3 regions of the Rossellomorea sp. FS2 genome follow, and region 1 is predicted to be linked to each of the others. Evidence: riboswitches for the same ligand, from Rfam matches in the RefSeq annotation. Region 1 holds a riboswitch; each other region holds the start of a gene.
The links. Region 1 has a riboswitch for thiamine pyrophosphate ahead of ACNA6I_RS09400 (ABC transporter substrate-binding protein). Riboswitches for the same ligand answer to the same signal wherever they lie in the genome.
Positions count from the first base shown of each region.

Region 2: another riboswitch for thiamine pyrophosphate. It lies ahead of thiT (energy-coupled thiamine transporter ThiT); the one in region 1 lies ahead of ACNA6I_RS09400 (ABC transporter substrate-binding protein).
Region 3: another riboswitch for thiamine pyrophosphate. It lies ahead of tenA (thiaminase II); the one in region 1 lies ahead of ACNA6I_RS09400 (ABC transporter substrate-binding protein).

Region 1 is NZ_JBLRVS010000001.1:1,803,121-1,808,402, forward strand. It holds gene ACNA6I_RS09395 (thiamine-binding protein) at 1-262, opposite strand, end outside; gene ACNA6I_RS09400 (ABC transporter substrate-binding protein) at 269-1,246, opposite strand; TPP riboswitch at 1,328-1,437, opposite strand; gene ACNA6I_RS09405 (phosphotransferase) at 1,490-2,416, opposite strand; gene ACNA6I_RS09410 (aldo/keto reductase) at 2,434-3,336, shown strand; gene ACNA6I_RS09415 (Fur-regulated basic protein FbpA) at 3,799-3,981, opposite strand; gene ACNA6I_RS09420 (hypothetical protein) at 4,111-4,455, opposite strand; gene ACNA6I_RS09425 (SpoVR family protein) at 4,561-5,282, opposite strand, start outside.
Region 2 is NZ_JBLRVS010000004.1:1,007,109-1,012,390, reverse strand. It holds gene ACNA6I_RS16210 (hypothetical protein) at 1-1,569, shown strand, start outside; gene ACNA6I_RS16205 (ZIP family metal transporter) at 1,762-2,520, shown strand; gene ACNA6I_RS16200 (hypothetical protein) at 2,691-3,020, shown strand; TPP riboswitch at 3,075-3,179, shown strand; gene thiT (energy-coupled thiamine transporter ThiT) at 3,240-3,833, shown strand; gene ACNA6I_RS16190 (DedA family protein) at 3,943-4,596, shown strand; gene ACNA6I_RS16185 (threonine/serine exporter family protein) at 4,650-5,282, shown strand, end outside.
Region 3 is NZ_JBLRVS010000001.1:964,336-969,617, forward strand. It holds gene ACNA6I_RS05160 (DUF6509 family protein) at 1-91, shown strand, start outside; gene ACNA6I_RS05165 (hypothetical protein) at 297-497, shown strand; gene ACNA6I_RS05170 (sensor histidine kinase) at 531-1,664, shown strand; gene ACNA6I_RS05175 (response regulator transcription factor) at 1,661-2,260, shown strand; TPP riboswitch at 2,975-3,083, shown strand; gene tenA (thiaminase II) at 3,184-3,885, shown strand; gene ACNA6I_RS05185 (thiamine phosphate synthase) at 3,885-4,502, shown strand; gene thiO (glycine oxidase ThiO) at 4,499-5,282, shown strand, end outside.

The sequences.
Region 1 (5,282 bases):
TTTCGATGCCTTGAGGCTGATAGAGAACCTTGATCTGAGAGATGACATTCACGCTTCCCCTTGCGATCATCTTCTCATTCATGCGCTCCACGATCTTGAACAACTCGCTGAGTTCACCTTCCATTGTCGTTTCCAATGGATTCACTTCATAATGCACTCCCGATTCTTCTATGACTGCGATCGCTTCGTCGACATAAGGGATGACATCTTCACCATTCTTCGTTTTCGGGATGATTTGAATACTGACCAATGCATTTGCCATTTATGCTCACTCTCCAGGTAAAAATTCATTTGTGTAGGCTTTTTGACTATCAAGTTTCTTATCGAGAAGTCCATTATCGAACATCCAATCAGCGTAATTCTTCCATACTTCCGCTTTCTGCTCTCCCCATCTCTCCGCATCGTCTTTGTATTTCGGTGCAAGCCATTCCTGGCTTTTCATGACGAGCTCTTCATCAAGGTCGGGTGCTTCTTTTAGGAGGATCTTGCCTGCTTCATCCGGATGTTCGATGCTGTACTCATATCCTTCCGTTGCTGCCTTCAGGAATGCCTTGACCGTGTCAGGATCATCCTCTATATGTGATTCGTTCGTCGTGAGGACAGGGGTGTAGTAGTCAAGCTTATCCGAGTAATCCTTGACGTACATCATATCAAGTTCTTCCCCACGGAGTTCGGCTTCAATCCCCGTCCAGCCATAAAAGATCCAGGCAAAGTCGATATCCCTTTTCACAGCCGTAAAGAAGTCAGTATCCCCCATATTCACGAAGTTGACCTTCTTCACGTCGGCCCCTTCCTGTTTCATGATCGAGCTCATGACGGCTTCCTCTACGGGAGAACCCCATCCACCGTATGTCTTGCCTTCGAAATCTTCAGGCTTGGTGATCCCTTTGTCTTTCGGTGCTGCAAAGCCCGATGTATTATGCTGTATGATGGCCGCAATCGAGACGATCGGTACATCCTGAACCCTTGCCTGTGTGACACCTTCCTGATACCCCACGCCAAAATCCGCCTTTCCCGATGCTACCAATTGGTCCGCACCTGCTTCACCTGGCATGATGATGTCGACATCGAGTCCTTGCTTTTCAAAATATCCTTTTTCTTTTGCCACATACAAACCGGTATGGTTTGTATTCGGGGTCCAATCAAGGACGACCGATACCTTTTTGAGTTTTTCTTTTTCAGTTCCGCCTGAACTGCATGCAGTCAGCAGGAGGATTGCACTTACGACCATGAGCCATTTTCTCAAGATGCATACGCCCCTTCACTAAATATGTACAGAAAAAAACGCCCGAGGCTCATTTGCCTAGGACGCATCATTAAACAAGAATTCTGTCTACGATCTGTTTCCTACGCTGGTATGAGCCAGTTCAGGTTCAAAGGGTCAGCATCTGATGGATGCACTCTCAACCGGCCACACCGGTCCCCCTACAATAATCACGATATCGGGCGTTATCTTCATTCCTAACTTTGCCATAGTATCAAAAGGTTTTCAAGTATTTCTTGGAGGGGACATCAGATCGTGAACCGCTTCGGATACCGCTGTGAGCTGGGATAATGAAGCGAAGGGATCGTCTGCCTGCCCAAGGTAAAAGGCATATTGAATGATGAACATGGTAAGATGATGCATGAATTGTGCAACCTCCCCTTCCTTAAAAGGGGATTCAGCACCGTAACCTTTTAAGAATGCAGTGATCAATGGCAGGGATATGCCATTGTGAATGATGAGGTGGGTGCAGAAATAGGCTGCGTCCGCCATTCGGTGGGCGACACGCAGCCGGTGAAAGTCGATGATGCCAACCTCCCCTTCTTTATCGATAAGGAGATTCCCGGGATGAACATCACCATGCACAAGCTGCTTTCCTCCCTCAAGATCCTGACTGCAAAATGGAATCATAAGGGACCGTGCCCAGTCGATGGCTGGAGAATGGCTGCATTGCTGGATCCACTCCATCGTATGAAGGGAGATGTCCCATGTTTTGACTCTCTCGGACGGAAAGTGCATGAAGACCGCATGAAGATTGGCCAAATAGGTCCCGATAGCAGACATGTTCGAAGCATCCCATCCAGGGCGGATTCCTGGAATGCATGCGTATAGGGCGTACCCGCATTCACCCGACCAGGTAATGAATCCTCCTTGTCGTGTTGGGTGAGGCAACTCCGCCATGATGGAACAGCGATGAAGATATGTGGTGATCTTCTCTTCCAAGTCCATCTCCATCCTCCTTTTCAGATAAAAAGTGCCCCCTGGGCCGTCCACCACCCATACGCATTCACCTACCCTTTTCACCTTGAACCGTTCTGCATCTTCCTCAGAAAAAAATGCGGAAATGAGGTCTAGCATTTCGTGTTCCACCCATCTGTGTAGTAAGATATTCATTAGTATGACTGCACAAACAACCATACATACCAATTGCATGAAATGAGGAATGCTCCATGGAAAGAATAAAAATCACTGAAGACCTCAGTTTCTCAAGAATCATCCACGGTTTTTGGAGGCTTGCAGACTGGGATTATACAAAAGAAGAAACCCTCTCACTGATCCAGCATGACCTGGAACAAGGCATTACAACATTTGATCACGCAGATTTATATGGCTCGTACAAATGTGAAGAGCTATTCGGAGAGGCTCTTTCACTGAAGCCTTCTTTGCGGGACCAGATGGAGATCGTCACTAAATGCGGAATCGTCATTCCTTCCGAACAACGACCGCAGCACCGTACCCACCATTACAATACATCGAAGTCCCATATCCTTGAATCTGTGGATCAGTCACTGAAGAACCTGTCAACAGATTATATCGACGTCCTGCTGATTCACCGTCCCGATCCATTCATGGACCCTGAACAAGTTGCAGACGCCTTCACTCAGTTGAAAGACGCCGGTAAGGTTAAACATTTCGGTGTCTCGAATTTCAAGCATCACCAATGGTCCATGCTTCAGGCACATCTTCCTTTCCCGCTTGTGACCAACCAGATCGAACTATCTGCTTACGAGCTTGAAAACATCGAAGACGGCACGCTGAACCTTTGTCAGGAGAAGAAGGTGCCACCAATGGCCTGGTCACCACTTGCCGGAGGAGCCATCTTCAAACAAGGCGATGAAAAAGCAGACCGCCTGCGCGCTGCACTTGAAAAAGTACAAGGCGAAACTGGTGCCAACGGAATCGACGAAATCCTGTACGCCTGGCTCCTCACACACCCTGCACGCATCATGCCGATTGTCGGATCGGGCAAAAAAGAACGAATTCAATCAGCCATCAACTCACTGAACATCACCCTCAACCACGACCAATGGTTCGAAATCCTCCACGCCTCAATGGGACACGAAGTCCCTTAAGAAAAGCGGAGGCGGGGGTGTTCTGACCCGACAAGCATAAGACGAGAACCCTGAAAGGCGCTCTTTGCCTTTTGGGGTTCTTGACTTATGACCTCGAGGGTCAACCCGCCGGAGCTAGACATAAAGAAAAGCGGAGGGGGCTTGCTCTGAGGCGACAAGCATAAGACGGGCTGAGCGGAAAGGCGTTCTTTGCCTTTTTGATCAGCACGGCTTATGACCTCGAGCCTCAAGCCCCCGGAGCTGGACATAAAGAAAAGCGGAGGCGGGTCGTTCTGAGGCGACAAGCATAAGGCGAACCGTTCGGAAAGGCGCCCTTTGCCTTTTTGGACGGTTTGACTTATGACCTCGAGCCTCAACCCGCCGGAGCTAGACATGAAAGAAAAGCGGAGGCGGGTCGTTCTGAGGCGACAAGCATAGGCTTCAACCCAAAATAAAAATGACGATCTCTACAGATCGTCATTTTTATTTTCTCTTATTATCAGGAGCTACATAGAAGTCGAGATACACTTCCTGAAGCTCTCCCATTGGTAATTCATACAGCTGTTGATCTTTATATTTATATACTCCGATTCGTAAGAGCTGTTGAATGTAGAAGTCTTTTTTTGAATTTACGGTTGTACTCAGTTCATTTTCTTGGTGTAACATTTTCAACCCCTCCAATTGAGGTGTATACCCCAATTACGGGAGGTTTTAAACCATGCAATATGGGCAGGTTCCCTTCTTCTTTCACTCCTAATGCGAGGTTGATTTCCCAGTGGGAGAAAAGGGTCCATCCTATCCCATTTCACAGGCCACAAGGCCGTATTGAATCCCTGGATCAAGATCAAGGATCATCCTGAACAGTTTTTCGACATCTTCCCCGGTTCTCTTATCCGCGTAATGACCCGACAGCACCTGGATCATTTCATGAGGATAGAGCAGGCACGTGTGGCTTCCCCAATCCGTCTGTCTCCCCACCAACTCTTTCTTGTAGATGCCATCCAGGATCCTGTAAAAGAGATCGGATCCATCAGGAAGGAACGGACTGATCCTCTTCGGATAATTATGATTCCAATCACCGCCCTCATACTGAAAAGCAGGATCTTCCAGATCTCCAATGAATACTTCGACTTCAGCCATACAATCGCCTCCTTGCTTCATTTTATAAAGGGGGGCCTGATTTTAGAACAAGATTCCCGAGCTGTACCTGAAACATGAAAAAAGGGGCTCTCCGGCCCCCGTAGATTACAAATATTTTCTTTGAACACTCCGACCATCATAGGTGAACTGCATATTCCTTCCTTCCACCCGAGTCTCCATATGGACCGGTCTCCCCCATAGCTGATGAAGATACGGCAGCACTTTCTCCAAATATTTAATGTCGAGCTCCACATCTTCAAACCAGTGCTTAAGGTACAGTTCACCACTCTTCATGTAGTCCCCGTCATCGACCGTGATGTACGGGAATCCTCCGTTCACCCTCATGCCCACAAGCTGATCCCTTACATGGGTCCACTCTTTGTCAACGATCTTGTAGTCCTTCCCCTGCTTCTGGAATAGATACATATCTTCCCTTGTCACGAGGTCTTTCGTAAGGTAATTCCTCAGGAAAGAAATGTCGGATTCAATTTCTCTCACCTCGAACATTTTTTCCCTTCCCGAGTTTTCCTTCACGCCCCGCTTCTTCATCTCTTCTGTCGGATGATTATAGCGGTCCTCGATATCTTCAAAGATCTTCAATCCTAGGTAATAAGGGTTGATCTGCGTCCGTGACGGCTGGACGACCCCTGCATTCAACTTCGCAAACTCAATGGATTCACCCGATGTGAGGTCCATTTCCCTGATGATGCGCTGATGCCAATAGGACGCCCAGCCTTCATTCATGATTTTCGTTTCGAGCTGAGGCCAGAAATAGAGCATTTCCTCCCTCATCATCGTCAGGATATCCCGTTGCCAATCGGTCAGCT
Region 2 (5,282 bases), on a different contig from region 1:
TTTGATTATCCTGTGATCCGCAAGATCCTCCACATGAAGTGGACCATGGACGGTAGGAGGGTCCCTACCATCTTCCAGCAAGGGAAGGTGAAAAATGAAAAGGACGGGAACCGGTTCATCAAATCGCTTTGGGTGTATGCCTTATATGGATTGCTCCTGCTTCCGATCCTGTTCTTCGGGGATATGTATCTGTTTCAAATGACGCTGATTTTCTCCGTCATCTTCTTCATGACCAGCACCTCGATGATTTCGGATTTTTCCGTGGTGATCCTGGATGTGCGTGATTCCACGATCCTTTTCACCAAACCGGTCCAGCGGAAGGATATCTCGATGGCGAAGGCGCTCCATGTATTCTTTTACCTGTTCTTCCTGACCGGAGCATTGACGATCATCCCACTTGTGGTTTCGTTCTTCTTAAATGGGTTTGTCTTTTTCCTTTTATTCCTGGTGGGAATCGTGCTTCTCGATCTTCTCATCCTGGCCATGACGGCCCTGATGTACTATTATGTTTTGAAGTTTTTTGATGGTGAGAAGCTGAAGGATATGATCAACTATGTCCAGATCGGTCTCTCCGTCGGGATTGCCATAGCCTATCAGCTGGCAGCGAGGGCGTTTGACCTCGTGGATGTGAATATGTCCTTTTCACCGGAGTGGTGGACGGTGTTGATCCCGCCCCTTTGGTTCGGTGCGCCGTTTGAATATGTCCTCAATGGGAATCACTCCAGCGTGGTACTCATCATGTCGATTCTTTTTGTGCTGGTACCTCTCGCTGCACTGTTCATCTACATCAAGGCACTTCCACAGTTCGAGCGCAATCTTCATAAGCTCTCGGCACAAGCCGGCGGAAGGAAGCGGAGGGTGAAAAGCAATCGATTCCTTAAGGTGCTTTGCCGGAATCAGGAGGAACGTGCGTTTTACCGATTTGCCCAAAAAATGATGAGGACGGAGAGGGACTTCAAGCTCAAAGTCTATCCTTCATTGGGCTTTGCCTTGATCCTTCCGTTTCTTTTCATTTTTACGAGGCCTGGCCTTTCCATCTGGGATCTTCATGGAAGTAAATCTTATCTGGCCGTCTATGTCAGTCTCATCGTTGCCCCGTCGGTCGTCATGATGCTGAATTATTCCGGAAGGCATAAAGGGTCCTGGATCTACAGGGTGGCTCCCGTGACCCGGGTGGAATCGGTCTATAAAGGGACTTTGAAAGCCTTCCTTGTGAAGCTGTTCCTTCCGGTGTACATGGTCCTTGCCCTTGCATGTATTTTCCTTTATGGACCGGTGATCATCCCGGATCTCATTGTCATCTTCATGATCATGTGTATCATTACGGTCATCTGCAGTGTGTGGATGAATCAGGTTCTTCCATTTTCAGAGAGTTTCGAGGGGATGGCCCAGAGCGAAACCTTCAAAATCATCCCCTTCTTCTTCCTAGCTGGAGCATTGGCAGGTCTGCACTACTTGGTACTCAAGATTCCTTTTGGCATCTACGGGTATGGGTTGTTAGTGGCTGCGGTGAACCTTGGCTGCTGGAAATGGTTGATCAAGGGCCGGAATGAGCCGGAACGCCTTTAGGCGCATCCGGCTTTTTTTGGCCTGCCTGGAAATCCACTCGGATAACACCATTTGCAGATATAGGCATATACATAGGGGAGAATGGGTAACGTCGTAAAGTGGAATGATGATAGAGGACGAAAGGGAGGGCTTAATGTGTTCCTTGATTGGTTAGGTGGACTTAATCCTGCTCTTCAGGCTCTTTTTGGCGGAATGGTGACCTGGGGGCTTACGGCATTGGGGGCCTCTGCGGTCTTCTTCTTCAGAAAGATCGAGAAACATACATTGAATATGATGTTAGGCTTTGCTGCGGGGGTCATGATTGCGGCTTCCTTCTGGTCCCTTCTCGCTCCTTCCATAGAGTTCAGCGAGCAGAACGGGCAGATTCCGTGGCTTGCACCGGCAGTCGGCTTCCTTCTTGGAGGACTTTTCATCCGGCTCCTGGATTTTGTCGTTCCCCATCTGCATCTCGGGAACGCATCGGAAAAGGCGGAGGGACCACCGACGAAGTTCAAGAAATCCACGCTCTTATTCCTTGCCATCACGCTTCATAATATTCCAGAGGGTCTTGCAATCGGGGTGGCATTCGGGGCTGCGGCACTCGGTCTTGGCGATGCGACCCTGATCGGGGCCATAGGTCTTGCCATCGGAATCGGGATTCAGAATATGCCGGAAGGGGCCGCGTTATCCATCCCTCTGAGAGGGGAGGGGATGTCTCGGAGGCGCGCCTTCAACTACGGTCAGATGTCTGCTATCGTAGAGCCCATCGCGGCAGTCATCGGAGCAGCGGCCGTACTGATGATCCAGCCGCTCCTCCCATATGCCCTGGCATTCGCGGCAGGCGCCATGATATTTGTCGTTGTCGAGGAATTGATACCGGAATCCCAATCTTCAGGAAGTACGGATCTTGCCACCCTGGGTCTGATGGCGGGGTTTGTCGTGATGATGATCTTGGACGTATCGTTGGGTTAAGAGAGAGCATCCTGAACTTTCAGGGTGCTTTTTACGTGCTTGTCAGGGGCGTTTTACCCCGAAGGATGTCGTAATATCTGGAAAAAGAGTCGAAAGACCTATTATCGGTGAATCTTTTTGTCATATCATTCAGATTCTTTTATACTATAATAAAAAGGGATTCATTTAGTATGAAAGAACTGGTTGGAGGGGATGGAATGAAGCTGATCGCCGAGTCGAAGAAGACACTGAGCATCCTTTTGGTTGCAATCCTTTTCGTGACAGCAAACCAGATTCCTGGAGTACAGCACGTCACGGCCCGCATCGCGACCAACGTGTATATCAACTTTAAATATGAGCATTTGAAATTATCGTATGATTCTGTGGAATTTTCCCCGCAGCTCGGTGACTACTCCGTTGCGTATAAAGATGGGGAAGGGAAACGCTATGGCTTCATGGTCACACCGAAAGCCATGCCGATCTTCATCCGCCACGATCCGTTGGAGCCTGCGCCGGAATGATTTTGCCCTTTTCCCGCTCTTCCGTTATAATGGACAGGTAATCAATTTCATAAACGTAACCACAAGGGGAGCTGTTTTGCTGAGAGTGAACGGTCGATCCGTTCTGACCCTTTGAACCTGTTAGTTAGCACTAGCGTAGGGATGTGGAAGGCAGTTTTTTGCCTTGTAGTACATGCATTCTCCCTAATGGTTTCGTTCATAGAAAAGGGGGATTTTTTTATGAAGAATATGAAGCTCATCGTCTTGATCGAAGTGGCGATCATGGCTGCCCTTGCCGTCGTGGTCGATCTGATTCCATCCATCAAGCTTACACCGTCGATTTCATTTAATGTGGCCATGGTGCCGATCTTCCTGCTGGCATTCAGAAGGGGCTTCAAGGCGGCCACGCTGGCCGGTTTCATCTGGGGATTGTTACAGGTCGCCCTCGGGGAAGCCTGGGTCGTTCATCCGGTACAGGTCTTCCTTGAGTATTTCGTGGCTTTCGCCTTTATCGGTGGGGCCGGACTATTCAGCAGCCGGATCCAGAGCGCTGTGCGCGATGGGGGGAAGAAAGGTCTGCTGAGTTGGATGCTTCTCGCGATTTTGGTCGGAAGCGTGGCCCGTTATTTCTGGCATTTCATCGCGGGTGTGTTCTTCTTCGGGTATTTGGCGCCGGATAACCTGTCGCCGGTTCTGTTTTCATTTGCTGCCAACGGAGCTTCGATGCTCGGTTCGGCGATCCTTTGCGCCATTGTTTTATGCGCGTTGGTGGCTACAGCACCCCGACTTGTCAAAGTGGAGGATGGACGTTCCATGAATCGTAAAGCTGCGTGAGTGTGAAGATCGGCTGAGGCCGGTCTTTTTCTATTGTGCTGGCGGGGGTTTCACTTGGGGAGAGCAGGGGTAAATGAACAGGAATAGGACTATGGAAGGAGGGGTGATCATGACGGAATATATGCTGGAGGCTGCCCAGGATTGGGGAGTGTGGGGGATCCTCCTCTCCCTGTTCATCGAAGGGAGTGCCTTCCCATTTGTAGGTACGTTATTCATCGTGACCGTCGGGTTCTTGTTGGAGCTATCGTGGCTTGAGCTCTTTTTCGTCTCCGTTGCAGGAAGCGCCCTCTATGTCTTAGGGAGCTATATCCCTTACTTCCTTAGTTATAAGCTCGGTGAAAGGGTGGAGGCACGCCTCAGCCCTGAACGCAGGCAAAAGCTTCGGGCTGCACAGGATCAGTTCACGAAGTATGGCATTTGGAGCGTGGCGATTGCGAGTCCTCTGCATCTGGGGAATGTCGTCCCTTTTGTTGCCGGGATGTCCAAGATGGATGTGAAACTCTATTCCTTCCTCACCATGCTCGGGATCACACCCTCCACCTTCATTCTCCTGAGCTTCGGGAAATTCTATGGAGGAGATCCTGAAACCGTCATGCGTACAATCGATCATTATCAAAACCTTGTAATCGGCGCTGTTGTCGCTGCCACAAGCGTCTATATCCTCTATAAATGGAAGTGGAAACCCCTCAGGAAAAAAAGATCCGTCACAGACGGCGGACCCTCTTCGATAAAGAACGATGATGAGTCCTCATTGCGAACATAATTCCTTTCCTTTAAACTAAACCTATTCTTAAATCAATCGTGTGGAGAGATTCTATGGAAGCAAAAATGATGCGAAGATACGATATCATGGAGGTATGTCTCCTTGCAGGTAAAATCATGCTGCAAAGCGGCGCGGAAACGTACAGGGTGGAAGATACCATGATGCGGATCGCAGCCTCCTACGGGATCAAGGAATCCCACAGTTATGTGACGCCCACGGGTATCATCTTTTCAATTGAAACAGAAGAGCCGACCAAGACCAAATTGATCAGGATCAACGAGCGCTCCACTGACCTTGAGAAAGTGACGCTCGTCAACAGCCTCTCCAGGCAGATCAGCAAAGGGCATCTGTCTGTGGAAGAGGCCTTTCATGCGCTTGAGAAGCTGGATGAATCGGATCTTTCTTACCCGTTCAAACTTCAGCTCTTGGCAGCCACCATCGCAAGCGGTTGTTTCCTTATCATGTTCCTTGGATCCTGGAATGACTTTATTCCGGCTGCCATCACGGGCGGTGTCGGATATATCTGCCTGATCTATTTCCAACGGGTCGTGCCGATCAAGTTCTTCTCCGAGTTCTTGTCCAGTTTGATCATCGGCATGCTGGCCTTCGGATTCGTCCAATCAGGCATCGGGCACCAGCTTGATAAAATCGTCATCGGCTCCGTCATGCCACTGGTACCAGGGCTC
Region 3 (5,282 bases), 840 kb from region 1:
CATCGAACGGGGATCCGAAACCTATTTGGATTTTGCCCTTGAGGAAGAAGAAGAGCAGGCATTGGTTGCTTATTGCGACGAAAATATCTGATGTGAAAACACCCTTTACGGCACTGGCTGCGGTGAAAGGGTGTTCTTTTTTTTGTGATAAGACCGGAGTAAAGGTGGGAAGAATTTTCTCATCGAATTTCTTTGAAATGTTGTCCTTTTTGGTCGATTTTTCCTGATATCATGTGATATGATTAAGTTATCGAAATGCTAGCAGTTGCTATACTTTTGATAGAAGGTGGAGATAAATGTTGTCAAATCAAGGAAAGATGCAGCTTAATGTAAGGATTGATCCCGAAACGTCGGAGAAGTTGGATGAGATTGTCGAATACTATCAGGAGAACACCAAGATCGGACGTGTGTATAAGGGTGACGTGTTAACCGATATCATACATAAATCGTATGAGGTCATGCAAAAACAAAAAGCCATTCAAAAAAGGAAATATTAAGGGCTGTATGCCTTGAGGGAAAGAGGGATCATTATGAACGTTTCCACAGGGAAGCTTAAAGGTTCAGGCACGTCGCCGTATGTATGGGCCATTGCGTCGATCTTGCCTTTTTACTTCATTTTTCAATCGTCTTCCACCATGGAGATCGTTACCGGGATCATCATGACGATCCTGTTTTTCCTAGCGTTGCGCTTTGCCTTCCTGTCGAGCAGGTGGCCCGTGTATCTATGGACAGGGATCCTGATCGCCATTTCCATCATCATGACCGTGCAGTTCAATTTTATCTATTTTGCCTTTTATATCGCCTACTATAATGGGAACATACGGAACCGGGCGGCGTTCCTGACACTGTATGTGGTGCATTTGGTCCTTACGACGGCATCGATCAATTATAAATTCGTCCTCCAGCATGAGGTCTTCCTCTCTCAGATTCCTTTCATCCTGATCATTTGGATCAGTGTGATCCTGCTTCCTTTCAATATTTTCAATCGCAACAAACAAGGGCAGTTGGAAGAGCAGCTCGAAGATGCCAATAAACGGATCTCAGAATTGGTGAAGCAGGAAGAGCGGCAGAGGATTGCAAGGGATCTCCACGACACCCTTGGTCAGAAACTATCACTGATCGGATTGAAAAGCGATCTGGCCAGAAAACTGGTCGAGAAAAATCCGGAACAGGCGAAGAACGAACTCATGGATGTCCAGCAGACGGCAAGGACGGCGCTGAGTGAAGTCCGGACCCTCGTATCACAGATGAGAGGCATCAGGCTCGAGGATGAGTTCATCCGGATCCGTCAGCTCCTGTCAGCAGCCGACATCCGGTTCATCCCTGAATACGAGGAACCGCTCCCCAATATCTCGCTGTTCCTTGAGAATATCCTCAGTATGTGCCTGAAGGAAGCCGTTACCAATATCGTAAAGCATAGCGGCGCCACAGAGTGTACACTCAGGGTGGTGGAAAGCCATGATAGCCTTAGATTCGTTCTTTCTGATAACGGTAAAGGCATCCCTAAGGATTACCGCAAATCAAAAGGGAGCGGATTGATCGGGATCCGTGAGCGGCTCGACTTCGTGAACGGAGAGCTTGGAATCGACGGAGAAGATGGCACCACTCTGACAATGATCGTGCCTAAAGTGATAAAAGATACAAACAGGGAGGGTTACAATTGATTTCAATCGTGATTGCAGAAGATCAGAGGATGATGCTGGGGGCCCTTGGTTCCCTCTTGAACCTCGAAGATGATATGGAAGTCGTAGGGATGGCAGGAGACGGGGAAGAAGCGCTCTCGCTCGTTCGGGAGCTACGTCCCGATATATGCATGATGGATATCGAAATGCCCAAGATGACTGGGCTGGAAGCAGCAGAAAGACTGAAGGACACTGACTGCAGGGTCATCATCTTGACCACCTTTGCACGGTCAGGCTATTTTCAACGCGCCCTGAAGGCAGGGGTGAAGGGATACCTTCTGAAAGACAGCCCCAGTGAAGAGCTTGCTCAATCCATACGACTCGTCATGGATGGGAAGCGGATGTTTGCACCCGAACTCATGGATGATGTATATGGTGAAGAAAATCCCCTGACGGATCGTGAGAAAGAAGTGCTGTGGCTCGTCGCCGACGGGAAAAACACGCAGGAAATCGCCGATGAACTCAGCCTGAAGGCAGGAACCGTCCGTAATTATATTTCAACCATCCTTGAAAAACTCGGTGTGAAAAACAGGATCGAGGCCATTACCCAATCGAAGGAGAAAGGCTGGTTCAAGTGAGTTGTTTCTTTGCACTTAATGAAAATGATGATCCAACACCTGCCCCCCCTTCACCATGGGGAGAACCGAAGGAACGGGTAGACAACTTCACCGGTTGACAGCAATGATAAAAAATGAAACGTATATATAAAGTCCTTTTCCTCATTCTACGGTAACTTCCAGTATTCACTACAGAGTGCTCGAAGCGGAGGCCAACCGACTCCAACGTTACAAGCGGACAGGGCGAGTCCCCGCAAGAATCAGGAGGCTCACCGCAGGCCCAATGGAAAGCGACTGGCCGCAGTGAAGAAGCACGCACTCCTACTTACCGTCTATCCAGACAATATCAACCGTTAGATACGGCACAGGTACCATGATATATAAAGTCTATGAGAATATAAGGTTGGAAACTTCTCTCACGCCATTAGTTTTATTAACATGTCCTACTATTCACTACAGAGTGCTCGAAGCGGAGACCAACCGACTCCAACGGGAAAAGCGGGCAGGGTGAGACCCCGCAAGAATGAGGAGGCTCACCGCACGCCCCGTGGAAAGCGGTTGGCCGCAGCGAAGAGCACGGACTCCTACTTATCACATGCCAATTCAAAAAATAATAGAACTTATATAACGCCTCACCTTTGTACGATTCCATAGGATAAAAGCAGTTTCTTCCTTGGATGGACTTGACAATCCATCTCTTCATGTTACGATAGCATCGAACTCAACTTACATATGACGATCCACTAGGGGGGCCCTTAATAGCGGCTGAGATTGAAGTGAAACTTCAAGACCCTTTGAACCTGATCTGGTTGATACCAGCGGAGGGAAGTGGCGTTTTGAGGATATCTCTATCCGTTTCGGATTCTCAAAAAGCCATTTTCCACCAACTCTGTGGAAAATGGCTTTTTTTCGTTTCAGTGGATCGTCAAAAGGAGGAAAGAGGAATGAAGTTTTCAGAAGAATTACGGCTGGCTGCAGACGATTGCTGGGAGGCGAGTTTTCAACATCCTTTCGTAAAAGGAATCGGTGATGGTTCCTTGCCGCTTGAGAATTTCAAATTTTATGTTTTGCAAGATTCCTATTATCTGACCCATTTTTCAAAAATGCAGGCTTTGGGGGCTTCAAAAGCAGGGGATCTTCAAACATCCGCCCGATTGGCTGCCCATGCACAGGCAACGTTCGAAGCAGAGCTTTCTCTCCATGAAGGGTTTTCTGACAAACTCGGAATCACAGAAGAAGAGAAGGAGCAGTTCGTTCCGTCCCCGACGGCGTATGCCTATGCTTCTCATATGTACCGATCTGCTCAGGTCGGTGATCTGGCTGATATCCTTGCTGCCCTGCTGCCCTGTTACTGGCTGTACTATGAGGTGGGGGAGAAATTGAAAGGAAGCACGCCGGAAGAACCCATTTATCAGGAGTGGATCGCCACCTACGGAGGGGAATGGTTCAGGGAGCTGGTTGAGGAACAGATCCAAAGGCTCGATGAACTGGCAGAGCTCGCAAGTGGTACTCAACGCGCCCGCATGAAAGAACTGTTCCTGGTGAGCAGCATTTATGAACTCCAGTTCTGGGAAATGGCCTTCACCCTTGAACGGTGGCCCTTCCAAGAATTACTGGCCACCACCCGAACCGGGGCCGGTGCATAATGGCAGTGTCCCAACCGGAGTTTCACATCATCACGTCGGGAAAGCAGTCTCCACGAGAAGTGGTCCAAATCTGCTCGCTTGTGCATCACCTGGTGGATGCCATTCACCTGAGGGAAAACAATTGGTCGTCGCGCTGTCTATACGACACCATTCTCGCGCTTCTCTCATCCGGTGTTCCTGCAGAGAAGCTGGTTGTCAATGATCGCGTCGACATAGCCTTGTTGACGGGTGTAGAACGGGTTCAGCTCGGATCCCGGAGCGTCACCCCCTCCGAAATCAAAAGGATGTTCCCGACGATCAAAATTGGAATATCCGTGCATAGTCCCGCGGAAGCAGATGCGGCAGGAAAAACAGGAGCCGACTCCATTCTCCTAGGGAACATATATCATACGGGCTCCAAACCAGGAAAGACCGGTATCGGAGTGGGTGCAATCAGCAAAGTAAAAGATGAATTTCCCGTAGTTGGAATAGGCGGGATCACGCCGGACAACTCTGCTGAAGTAATCCGTGCAGGGGCAGCAGGCATCGCCGTGTTGTCTGGTGTGTTCCTCAGCACGGATCCGCGGGGGGCGGCCGAGGATTATCGAGCATCTTTAAAGGGAGGTGGAGCACGATGAAGCGCATCATCATTGTCGGTGGAGGTGTGATTGGTCTATCCATCGCCTTCGAGCTTATGAAAAAGGGGTGCAACGTCACCCTTTTGGAAAAAGGGAAGCTTGCGGGCAAAGCCTCAGGTGCAGCAGCTGGAATGTTGGGGGTCCATACTGAAACCAGGGGAAACCCCTCCATGACCTCCCTTGCCAAAGAAAGCAGGGATCTCTTCCCGGCCCTAGCCGAACAGCTCCTGAACTGTTCAGGAATCGATATCGGTTTGAGACAAAACGGAATGATCATGCCTGCTATGACAGGCAGGGAGCAACACCTCCTTCAAGAGGAAGCGAACAGTCCACAGGGGATGAAGGAGGAATTGCGGTGGCTGGAGGAAAGGGAGTTAAGGAAAATGGAGCCTTCCTTATCCCGCTCATTCATTGGCGGTCTTTATATACCTCGGGACGGCAATCTTCTTGCACCTCGACTGTCAGAAGCGCTGGCTATTTCGGCAGCAACTATGGGGGCGGTACTCCATGAAGGCACCGAGGTCAACACACTCATCATGAAAGGGCGTTCAGTCATTGGTGTCAACACCACGCGGGGACCCCTTTATGGTGATGAGGTGGTGGTAGCAGGTGGCGCCTGGAGTCAGCATATCCTGCGACGGGTAGGAATTAAACTGGACGCTGCGCCGGTAAAAGGGGAATGCATTTCTGTGACCCCTAAGGAGGGATTCCTGAATCGAACGATTGTATCAGATGACGTGTATTTGGTCCCGAAAGCAGATGGCACATTGACGATCGGTG